2 regions of the Robertmurraya mangrovi genome follow, and region 1 is predicted to be linked to the other one. Evidence: riboswitches for the same ligand, from Rfam matches in the RefSeq annotation. Region 1 holds a riboswitch; the other holds the start of a gene.
The links. A riboswitch is a leader RNA that binds a small molecule or an ion and turns the genes downstream of it on or off. The one in region 1 is predicted to bind lysine.
Positions count from the first base shown of each region.

Region 2: it holds a riboswitch for lysine, as region 1 does, so the genes downstream of both, SM124_RS10275 (Na+/H+ antiporter NhaC family protein) here and SM124_RS08075 (ABC transporter substrate-binding protein) in region 1, are expected to answer to the same signal.

Region 1 is NZ_JAXOFX010000004.1:72,279-77,442, reverse strand. It holds gene SM124_RS08095 (hypothetical protein) at 1-185, opposite strand, end outside; gene SM124_RS08090 (DUF2243 domain-containing protein) at 202-669, opposite strand; gene SM124_RS08085 (amino acid ABC transporter ATP-binding protein) at 842-1,564, opposite strand; gene SM124_RS08080 (amino acid ABC transporter permease) at 1,561-2,244, opposite strand; gene SM124_RS08075 (ABC transporter substrate-binding protein) at 2,366-3,169, opposite strand; lysine riboswitch at 3,283-3,467, opposite strand; gene SM124_RS08070 (M20/M25/M40 family metallo-hydrolase) at 3,707-5,164, shown strand, end outside.
Region 2 is NZ_JAXOFX010000005.1:141,067-146,230, reverse strand. It holds gene SM124_RS10285 (HD-GYP domain-containing protein) at 1-451, shown strand, start outside; gene yunB (sporulation protein YunB) at 525-1,277, shown strand; lysine riboswitch at 1,339-1,522, shown strand; gene SM124_RS10275 (Na+/H+ antiporter NhaC family protein) at 1,639-3,201, shown strand; gene SM124_RS10270 (sodium-dependent transporter) at 3,566-5,077, shown strand; gene SM124_RS10265 (methionine/alanine import family NSS transporter small subunit) at 5,077-5,164, shown strand, end outside.

The sequences.
Region 1 (5,164 bases):
AAATCTTGTTTTACCCACCCATGAATCGTGGGTACATTCTTATTGGAAGGAATCTCAAAAACACCATGAGCATGATGATTAGCTGTATGATGATTAGACATAGTATGATGGCTATTTAGATTATGAAAATATAACATCGTAGAAACAAATGAAAATATAACGATGAAACTGATGATCCTGTACATATATTTCACCTTACTTTTAAGCATCCATTGCTTTCATTTTAGATGTAGCTACTCTTCTAATCATAAACCCTATAAGAATTAGAAGGATTCCAGAAGCTAAAAAAAGTAAATCATACATTAAGGCATTCGGGTCACCCGGCTTCACCCGATGAATTTGGAGGATATGATGATTAATGATTCCTTCTACAAAGTTAAAGGTCCCTCCTCCAATTAGAAAGCCTCCGATTAACATTCTGAGTCCTTTCGTGTGCTCAGTTGGATTGCCTCCGAGCCAAAGTAAAAATCCACCTATTACTAAAGCAATGGTTACAGCTAAATGAAATACCCCATCACTAACAATTTGTCCTGCTCGAGTAGTATCCATAATGACACTATGCCATTGAAGTATTTGATGAAATATAATCCCATCTAAAGCTCCAAAAAAACCAAAACCTAATATAAAACTACCAATACTAATAAATTTCCTTTTCGTTACAGTACTCAATGTTTTTGTTCTCCTCTCATTATTATCAGAACATTAAAACATTTTCTCCTATAACTGTGATTTTTAAACCTTGAGGAAGTTTATCGAGTTTAGTGGTTAATATCCCTGACAACTCGAAAGATGAATCACAAAAAATACCGCACTCACTTAAGTACGGTATCCATATTCATTATTACAATATTTGATTTAAAAACCTTTGCGTTCGTTCATGTTTTGGATTATCAAAAAGTTCAGAAGGGTGTCCTTCTTCTATAATATAACCATCCGCTAATATCACGACTCGGTCTGCTACTTCTTTTGCGAAGCCCATTTCATGTGTAACAATAACCATCGTCATTCCTTCACTGGCGAGGTCTTTCATAACTTGTAATACTTCACCAACAAGTTCCGGGTCGAGGGCTGATGTTGGCTCATCGAATAGCATCACTTTAGGTTCCATTGCTAAAGCTCTTGCAATGGCTACCCTCTGTTTTTGTCCACCTGATAATTGATCAGGAAAGAAATTCGCTTTGTCTTCTAAACCTACTTTTTTCAGAAGGGCCTTTGCCTTTACAATGGCATCTTCCTTTTTCTGTCCTCTTACGTAAATAGGAGCCTCAATCACATTTTCAAGAACGGTTTTATGAGGAAAAAGATTAAAATGCTGAAAAACCATTCCTACTTTTTCTCGAACCTTATTAAGATTTGTTTTTGTAGGATTAATGACTTCCGACTCAATCTTGATTTCTCCACCTTGAGCTACTTCTAGAAAATTTATACAACGCAGAAGTGTACTTTTTCCAGAACCACTTGCTCCAATTAACACCACGACTTCTTGCTGTTTAATTTCTAAATCAATATTTTTTAATACTTGTAACTGCCCAAAGGATTTAGATAGATTCTTGATTTCAATCATGCAATAGTCGCCTCCTTCGGTTTACTTACGTCTAGTTTCTTCTCAATCTTGTTTGTAAAGTAAGTAAAGATAAGAACGATAATTAAATAATAAATACCAACAACAAAGTATGTTTCAAACGGTAAATAGTTTTCCCCCTGAACCGTTAACGCCGTATTGTATAAGTCTGTAACCGCAATATAGGCTACTAGTGAGGAATCTTTTAAACTAATAATAAACTGGTTTCCAAGTGGCGGAATTGCACGTTTAAATGCTTGCGGAAAAATAATTCTTCTCATAGCTAGTGTTTTTGTCATCCCTAGAGAACGAGCAGCTTCCATTTGCCCTCTATCAATGGACTGGACTGCTCCCCTGAAGATCTCCGCTATATAGGCTCCCGTATGTATGCCTAGTGCTAGTGCCCCTGCCGTAAAACTATCTAAAGTTACAATATTAGCTATTCCGTAATATAAAAACATGATTTGTACGATTAAAGGAGTTCCACGAATAATCCCGATGTACAAGTCTGCAATTAGATTTAATAGCTTAGAAGATGATATTTTAAAGGCCGCAAACATAAGTCCTATTACCATGGCCAATAATAGCGAAACTGCCGTTATGGAAATTGTCATCCATGAGGCTTTTAAGAAAGCCAATCCATGTTCATTAAGGATTCCAATGGTATTATGCCAAAAAGTCATCTAACAATCGCCTCCTAGTAAAAAAAGTGCGTATACACGCACTCTTATTTTGGTTGTTTTCGCAAAGATGGTTGTATTTGTGCAAAATCTAAAAAGTCGATTTCTTCTTAGAGAAATTGTCTTATTTTTTCATAATATTTTCGTTAAACCATTTCATACTGATTTTCTCGTACGTTCCATCATCAATCATAGATTGAATAGCTTCGTTAATTTTGTTCGCAAGCTCTGTATTTCCTTCGTTAACCGCAACACTTACACGGTCTTCATTTAGAAGATCACCAATAGCTTTAATTTTTAGGCCGCCTTCATTTTTTGCACTAACTCCAACGATTTTATCTGTAATTACAGCATCAATCCGTCCTAAAGCTAAGTCTTGAAGAGCATTTACATCTAGTGGATATCCCTTTACTTTGTCTGATAAACCTTCAGCCATATCCTTCCAAGTAGAAGCTTGGATTACCCCAATCGTTTTTCCTTTTAAGTCTTCTTTAGATAAAATATCTGTATTTCCTTCAGCAACGAAGATTTGAGCACCTGATAAGTAGTATGGATTTGTGAAGTCTACTTGTTTGTCACGTTCTTCAGTTGCTGTCATACTTCCGATGATTGCATCATACTTTTTTGCTTTTAATCCTTGAATGATCGTTTCCCAAGGATTAGTTACAGGGTTTGATTCTAAACCGATTCTTTTTGCAATTTCAGCACCAATTTCCACGTCAAAGCCAGTTAGTTGTCCATCTTTTTTAAAGTTTAAAGGTGGATAAACACCACTCATAGCAAAAGTCAGTTTGCCTTCATTAACAAGTTGTAAATCTGCCTTTTCCCCTGCTTCTTTGCTACCTTCAGAGTTACTAGCTTCTTTACTTCCGCATGCTGCTAAAACTAAAACAAGAGCAGCCATGACTAAAATCAACATTCTTTTCATTTTTGTTTCCTCCCTTTTGTGTATGTATTTACTAGCCTAATAGACTAAATCAAACAAAAAACACCGCCTATGGAAATGGACGGTGTTTTACGACACCCTCACTTAAAGCGTTGAAAAAAGATAGCTCTCCACATAACCGTTTGGATATATGGCAGTTCTGCCCCTATTCGAGTGCAGCCCCAGCCTTCTGAAAGCAGTGATTTCAGAAGCTTCGGCGACTTATCCTTTTTCCCGCTTTCATCGACTTCACTGAGTCTCAGGCGGAATACTAATATAAATCGCGACCTCTACCCCATCTCAATGCTTTTAAAGATGAGGATTTTATATTTAGTTTAACGAAACAATAAAAAGATTATATAGTAAATTTTCCATATGTGCAACAACTGTTTTAATATACATATATTTTCCAATATAGTGATTTACTCTATTAAAAATAACTTGACGAATCTTTTAATATTGATATACATTTTTAGCGATACGATTCGACTGGCTTAAATATTAGATTAAAAATATTTTACAAGAAAAAGAGGTTATAAAATGAAGCTACAATGTCGCGAGGAAGTACTAGCCTTTACGAAACAACTCGTAAATATTGAGAGTATTGTTAACACAGATGGTGAAAAAGTCATCGCCCATTCTTTATACACTCTACTTTCTTCTTTTCCATACTTTACTAATAATCCTACACATATCACTCTAGAGCAAACGATCAATGATGATCATGAAAGACATAATGTTTTAGCTTTCGTTAAAGGGACAAAAGGAACGAGTAATCGAACGGTTATCCTTATGGGTCATATGGATACGGTTGGAATTGATGATTTCAATCAATTGAAAGATTTGGCTTGCTCTCCAGACGAGCTAATGGAGGCACTGAAAAATGAAGATTTACCAGCATCCGCTAGAGAACATCTAGAGTCTGGTAACTGGCTTTTTGGTAGAGGGATTTTAGATATGAAGAGTGGAGTGGCGAGCCACCTTTACCTACTAAAATATTATTCTGAACACCCAGAAGAGCTAGATGGAAATCTTGTTTTTCTAGCTGAATGTGATGAAGAAGACGGATCTCATGGGGTACTATCTGCTTTAAAAACATTTAAAAGCTGGAAAGAGGAACATAACTTTGATTATGTAGCAGCTATCAATGCGGATTTTGTTTCTCCACGTTTTGAAGGAGATGAAAACCGCTACATCTATAAGGGGACAGTTGGAAAACTTTTACCATCGTTCTTTATAACAGGTGCTGAAACTCATGTTGGGTCATGCTTTGAAGGACTTGATCCAAATTTCATAGCAGCAGAATTAACTAAACAAATTAACTATAACCCTGAACTTTGTAACGAGGCATTAGGAGAAACGACTGTTCCGCCAGTTTCGTTAAAACAAACTGATTTAAAACCTTCTTATACGGTGCAAACAGCCCTTTCTGCTTATGTATATTACAACTTTTTTATCCATTCTTGGTCACCGAAAGAAGTTATAGTGAAGCTAAAAGAACAAGCAACTATTGCTTTTGAAGCGGCTCTATCTTCTTTTGACGAAAGATATAAACAGTTCTGTGCTATTAGCGGTGAGCCATATATGAGCCATTCTTGGCAACCAAGAGTGTATATCTATGAAGAAATGGAACAGCTTCTGATTCAAGAAAATGGCGATGCTTATGTACAACATATGAATGAGTTTAAAGAAAACCTTTTACTAGACATTACATTAGATACTCGAATGTTTGCGGCTAGAGTAGTAGAAGAAGCTTGGAAATGGATGAGTGATAAGAGTCCAGCTATTATCCTTTTCTACTCTTCCTTATATTCACCTAGAATTGAACTATCAGGAAAAACAGACAATGAGCAAGTATTAATTAATGCTCTAGATTTAGCAGTAGAACAAGTACAACCAGAATATCCACACCCAATTGTCACTAGAAACTTCTTCCCTTATATCTCTGATATGAGCTTCGTAGCGCTAAGTGATGATGAAGAAGGGATTCAGGCTGTT
Region 2 (5,164 bases), on a different contig from region 1:
ACTAATCGCTCACTGTGCGTATCAACATCATGAGCGGGTAAATGGTTCTGGTTATCCGAGAGGGTTAACTGAAGAATCAATACATAGCTTTGGAAAAATAATTGCCGTAGCTGATGTATTTGATGCCGTTACCTCAAATCGAATATATAGACGGGCCATGCTACCCCATGATGGTCTGGAAATATTATTTGCTGGAGTAGGTACACTGTTTGATAGTAAAGTGGTTGAAGCGTTTAGAAGATCGGTTGCTATTTATCCTGTAGGAATAACGGTAGAATTAAATGATGGTCGTTTGGGGGTTGTTTCTAACCAAAATAATGGGCTCAGTGATCGCCCTATTGTAAGGGTATTAGAAGAGAACGGGATATCCGTTTGTCCATACGAACTTGATTTAAGTAAGGAACTGTCTGTCATGATTACAGGCTGTGATACAACCTTCCCAAAAAATTAATCGATAATTTAAATATTTTTGCGCTAGCTCCCCCCTTTATTGCATACATATAGCTTGTAAGGGGGGATTTGTCTTGCTCAAATTTCGCGGTAATCTCCCACGGAGAGGTCCGTTGCCATTTCGTTATGTATTTCTATTAACCTTTATCTTTTTTATCTTTTCTACGGCGGCAGGCTTGTGGGTTATTAATGAAGGTTTAAAGCCAACATTAGTCAGTTATGCAGAATCACAAACGAGAAAAATCGCTTCTCTAGTGATTAATAAGGCTATTAATAAAAAAATTGCTAATGTTATGGATATTAATGAGATTATTAGAAAGGACCCTGAAACTTCACTTACTATTTTTGATGCGGAAAAAATTAATCGAGTGATGGGCGAAACGAGTGATTTAGTACTCAGCCATATTAAAAAGGCTGAAAGTGGAGATTTAGCTGCTTTAGAATCGATTACAGATATTGAGATTGAAACAGATGACTCGAAAAGTGGGAATGGAATCGTCTATTATGTTCCGATGGGGCAAGCAACAAACAACGCCCTTTTGGGGAACTTAGGACCGAAAATTCCTGTTAGATTTAATGCCATCGGGGACATAGAAACCAATGTTGAAACGATCACAAAAGAGATTGGAATTAATAATATTTACGTAGAAGTAATCATTAAATTGAAAGTAAATGTGCAAATTATTATTCCATTTGCAACGAAAGTGACCACATATAAGCAAGATATTCCTGTAGCAATTGGTATTCTTGAAGGTGAAGTACCTCAATTTTATAATGGTTCAGGTCAGGGAGGCACTCCATCCCTAGAATTGCCAGTAAATCAGTAATTGTCAAAAGGTTAATATCCTGATATAGTATAAAAGAAATTGAATAATAACCTTATCATTTCGGTGGGGTAGAGGCGCAATATTAAAGAGTAAGCTGTGTGAGGATGACAACGAAGATCACAGATGAAAGGGAATATTGCCGAAGTAGAATAGACGGGTCGAAGTTTATTTTACTGGGGTTGCTCCTGAATAAGGGCAACACTGTCATTATAGAGAAATCTCTATGATGGGGAGCTACAGATCGTGATGGAGAAACTAATTACTTAAATTCAAAAGAGTAATGATGGAATTTTCTCTATCGTTACTCTTTTTTTGTGTAAAAAAGTTTGCTCCCTCCCCAAAAATAAAAGGAGGACTAACAATGGAAAATACGATATTCTCACTATTGCCACCAGTCGTTGCAATAGTAATGGTTATCTTAACTAGAAGAGTATTATTATCTCTAGGTGTAGGAATATTTACAGCTGCATTATTATTAGCAGATTTTCATGTAGGAGAAACCTTTAGCATTATCTATGATGCTGTAAAAGGTATTTTTGTTTCAGATGGAGCTTTAAATACTTGGAACGTGTATATTATCTTTTTCTTACTAGTTTTAGGAGTCATAACGGCCTTTATTTCTATCTCAGGTGGTAGCCGTGCGTTTGGTGAGTGGGCAATGAAACGTGTTAAGACTAGAGCTGGTGCTCAGATTGTCGGAGCGGTTTTAGGTGTTATAATCTTTATTGATGATTACTTTAACGCCCTTGCTGTTGGCCAAATTTCAAGACCCATAACGGATAGACAAAGGGTTTCTAGAGCAAAACTTGCTTATTTAATTGATTCAACGTCGGCTCCTGTGTGTGTAGTTTCACCAATTTCGAGTTGGGGAGCATACATTATTGCATTAATTGGAACCATTTTAGCCGCTCATAATATCACGGAATACTCAGCGTTTTCAGCTTTTATCCAAATGATACCTATGAATCTATACGTTTGGGCAACACTTGGAATGGTATTCATTATTTCAATCAGAAATATTAACTTCGGTCCAATGAAGCAGCATGAATTACGTGCAATCACTACAGGTGAGGTGCTAGATCCAAATAAGCCAGCACCAGGGGAATTAAAGGATGACCTGCCAACTAGTAAAACAGGATCTGTAGGAGATTTAATCTGGCCAATCCTTGCTTTAGTTGTAGGAACTGTTGGTGCAATGCTTTGGACAGGCTATGGAGCAATTGAAGGGAAAGCGACCATTCTAGCTATTTTTGAAAACACGGATGTAGCTAAATCCTTAATCTTAGGTGGATTAGTTGGTTTAGCAGTGACCTTACTTCTATACTTCCGCCAAGTGTTCGTGCTTAAAGGTGTGGGAGCCAATACTTTATCTACTGGTTTTATAGAAGGTATTAAATCGATGTTACCAGCCGTTTACATCTTAATATTTGCTTGGGCAATTGTTGATTTGATCGGTCGTTTAGAAACGGGTAAGTATCTGGCAACAGTTGTTGAAAATTCTAATATTAATACAGCTTTTCTACCGGTTATACTATTTGTTATTGCTGGAGTGATGGCTTTCTCAACTGGTACTTCATGGGGTTCTTTTGGAATCTTACTACCAATAGCATGGGATATTGCAGCAGCAACAGATATTAATTTGCTTTCTCCTGCGATGGCTGCTGTTTTAGCCGGAGCAGTCTTTGGAGATCACTGTTCGCCAATCTCAGATACGACAATCCTTTCATCTACCGGGGCTGGATGTAACCATATAGATCATGTAATCACACAACTGCCATATGCTCTAACTGCAGCCGTGATTGCTATAATTGGATATTTTATTATTGGTTTTACTGGAAGTACGATAATCGCGCTTGCAGCCGTGATTGTTCTACTAGTAGCTTTTACATTTATAGCAGGAAAAAATAAACTAGAAATGCAATAAATACCTAAGGAATCTGACTTTTATCAGGTTCCTTATTTTTTTATTAGTATGAAAAAAGCCATGAGTAATGAATATTCTGAAAATAAATTGAAAGTTTTCAAATCTTTTGAATACTATTATAAGGAGGAGGTGGATAGTTGTTTTAATATAATAAAAAACTAGTAATCTTTGTTATTGCTTTCACTATTTTAATGTACTACAGGTATAAATTAAAAATGATTACTATTCCACAAATAATGTTTTGACAGATGTAAGAAAACTAGCTATACTAATTTTAGATTATATTAAAAAATCAGAAAATATAAAAAGTTCCAATTGTTCTTTTAATTGAAACAAGTTGGAACCAATAGGGGGTAAACTAACGATGGATAATCGTCCACAGTGGGGGACACGTGCAGGGTTTATCTTAGCGGCTGTTGGTTCAGCAGTTGGTCTAGGTAACATTTGGCGTTTCCCAGCAGTAGCTTATGAAAATGGTGGAGGAGCCTTTTTCCTTCCATATTTATTCGCATTATTAACAGCAGGTATTCCACTCTTAGTTCTTGAGTTTACACTAGGACATAAATATCGTGGATCAGCACCATTAACTTATGCTAAGTTAAATAAAAGATTTGAGTGGCTTGGTTGGTGGCAAGTAGCGATTTCCTTTATTATCTCAACTTATTATGCTGTAATAATTGCATGGGCAATGAGCTTCGCAGGATTCTCTTTCAGTTTGAAATGGGGAGATGATCCAGGTTCGTTCTTATTCGGTGATTATTTAAAGCTTGCTGAAACACCAGGAGATGTAGGTGGAATTGTTCCAGGAGTATTTCTACCGTTAATTATTGTTTGGGTTATTACTTTAGGGGTTCTTTTCAAAGGTGTTAAAAAAGGTATCGAAGTTGCGAACAAAATCTTTATTCCTGCACTAGTTATTTTATTCTTAGTTATTGTTGTTCGTGCATTAACACTTGATGGAGCTGCACAAGGTTTAGAAGCATTCTTTAAACCAGATTGGAGCAAAATTGCTGATGGTAAGGTTTGGGTAGCTGCATATGGTCAAATCTTCTTCAGTTTATCCATTGCCTTTGCTATTATGATCACATATTCAAGCTATCTACCTAAGAAAACGGATATCACAAATAATGCGTTCATTACAGGGTTTGCAAACTCTGGATTTGAATTACTAGCTGGTATCGGGGTATTCGCTGCATTAGGATTTATGGCGTCACAAGCTGGTGTTCCAGTAAATGAGGTTGTTAAAGCGGGTGTAGGATTAGCATTCGTTGTTTTCCCTCAGATTATTAATGAATTCCCTGCACTAAACGGTATGTTTGGTTCATTATTCTTCATCTGTTTAGTACTTGCAGGTTTATCATCTCTAATCTCTATTGTTGAAACATTTGTTGCTGGTGTACAGGATAAATTTAAAGTATCACGTACTAAAGCAGTTCTATATGGTGGAGGATTATCAGCTCTAATCTCAATCCTTTTCGCAACAAAAGGCGGTCTATACTTCTTAGATGCAGCAGATTATTTCATTAACCAATTTGGTGTAGCTTTAGCTGGATTAGTTGAAGTTGTAGTGGTTGTATGGGTATTAAAAGAATTGAAAAATCTACAAAGTCACGCAAACAGTATGTCAGACATTATGCTTGGAGCATGGTTTAAAATCTGTTTAGGCGTTGTTACACCATTAGTTTTAGGTTACATGATGGTTCAAAACATTATTACAAACATTAAAGATAACTATGAAGGCTATCCTACAAGCTTCCTTTTATATTCAGGATGGGGAGTAGCGATTGGTGCAATCGTACTAGGATTTATCTTTATGGCATTCAAATGGGATAAAGATACCCTTAAGGTTACTGACAAGAAGGAGGTATCTCAATAATGTCTGGAAGTTCAATTGCAATGATGATTGTTGGGATGGTTATTATTTGGGGCGGACTTGCTGCTAGTATTGCTAATGCAGTAATTA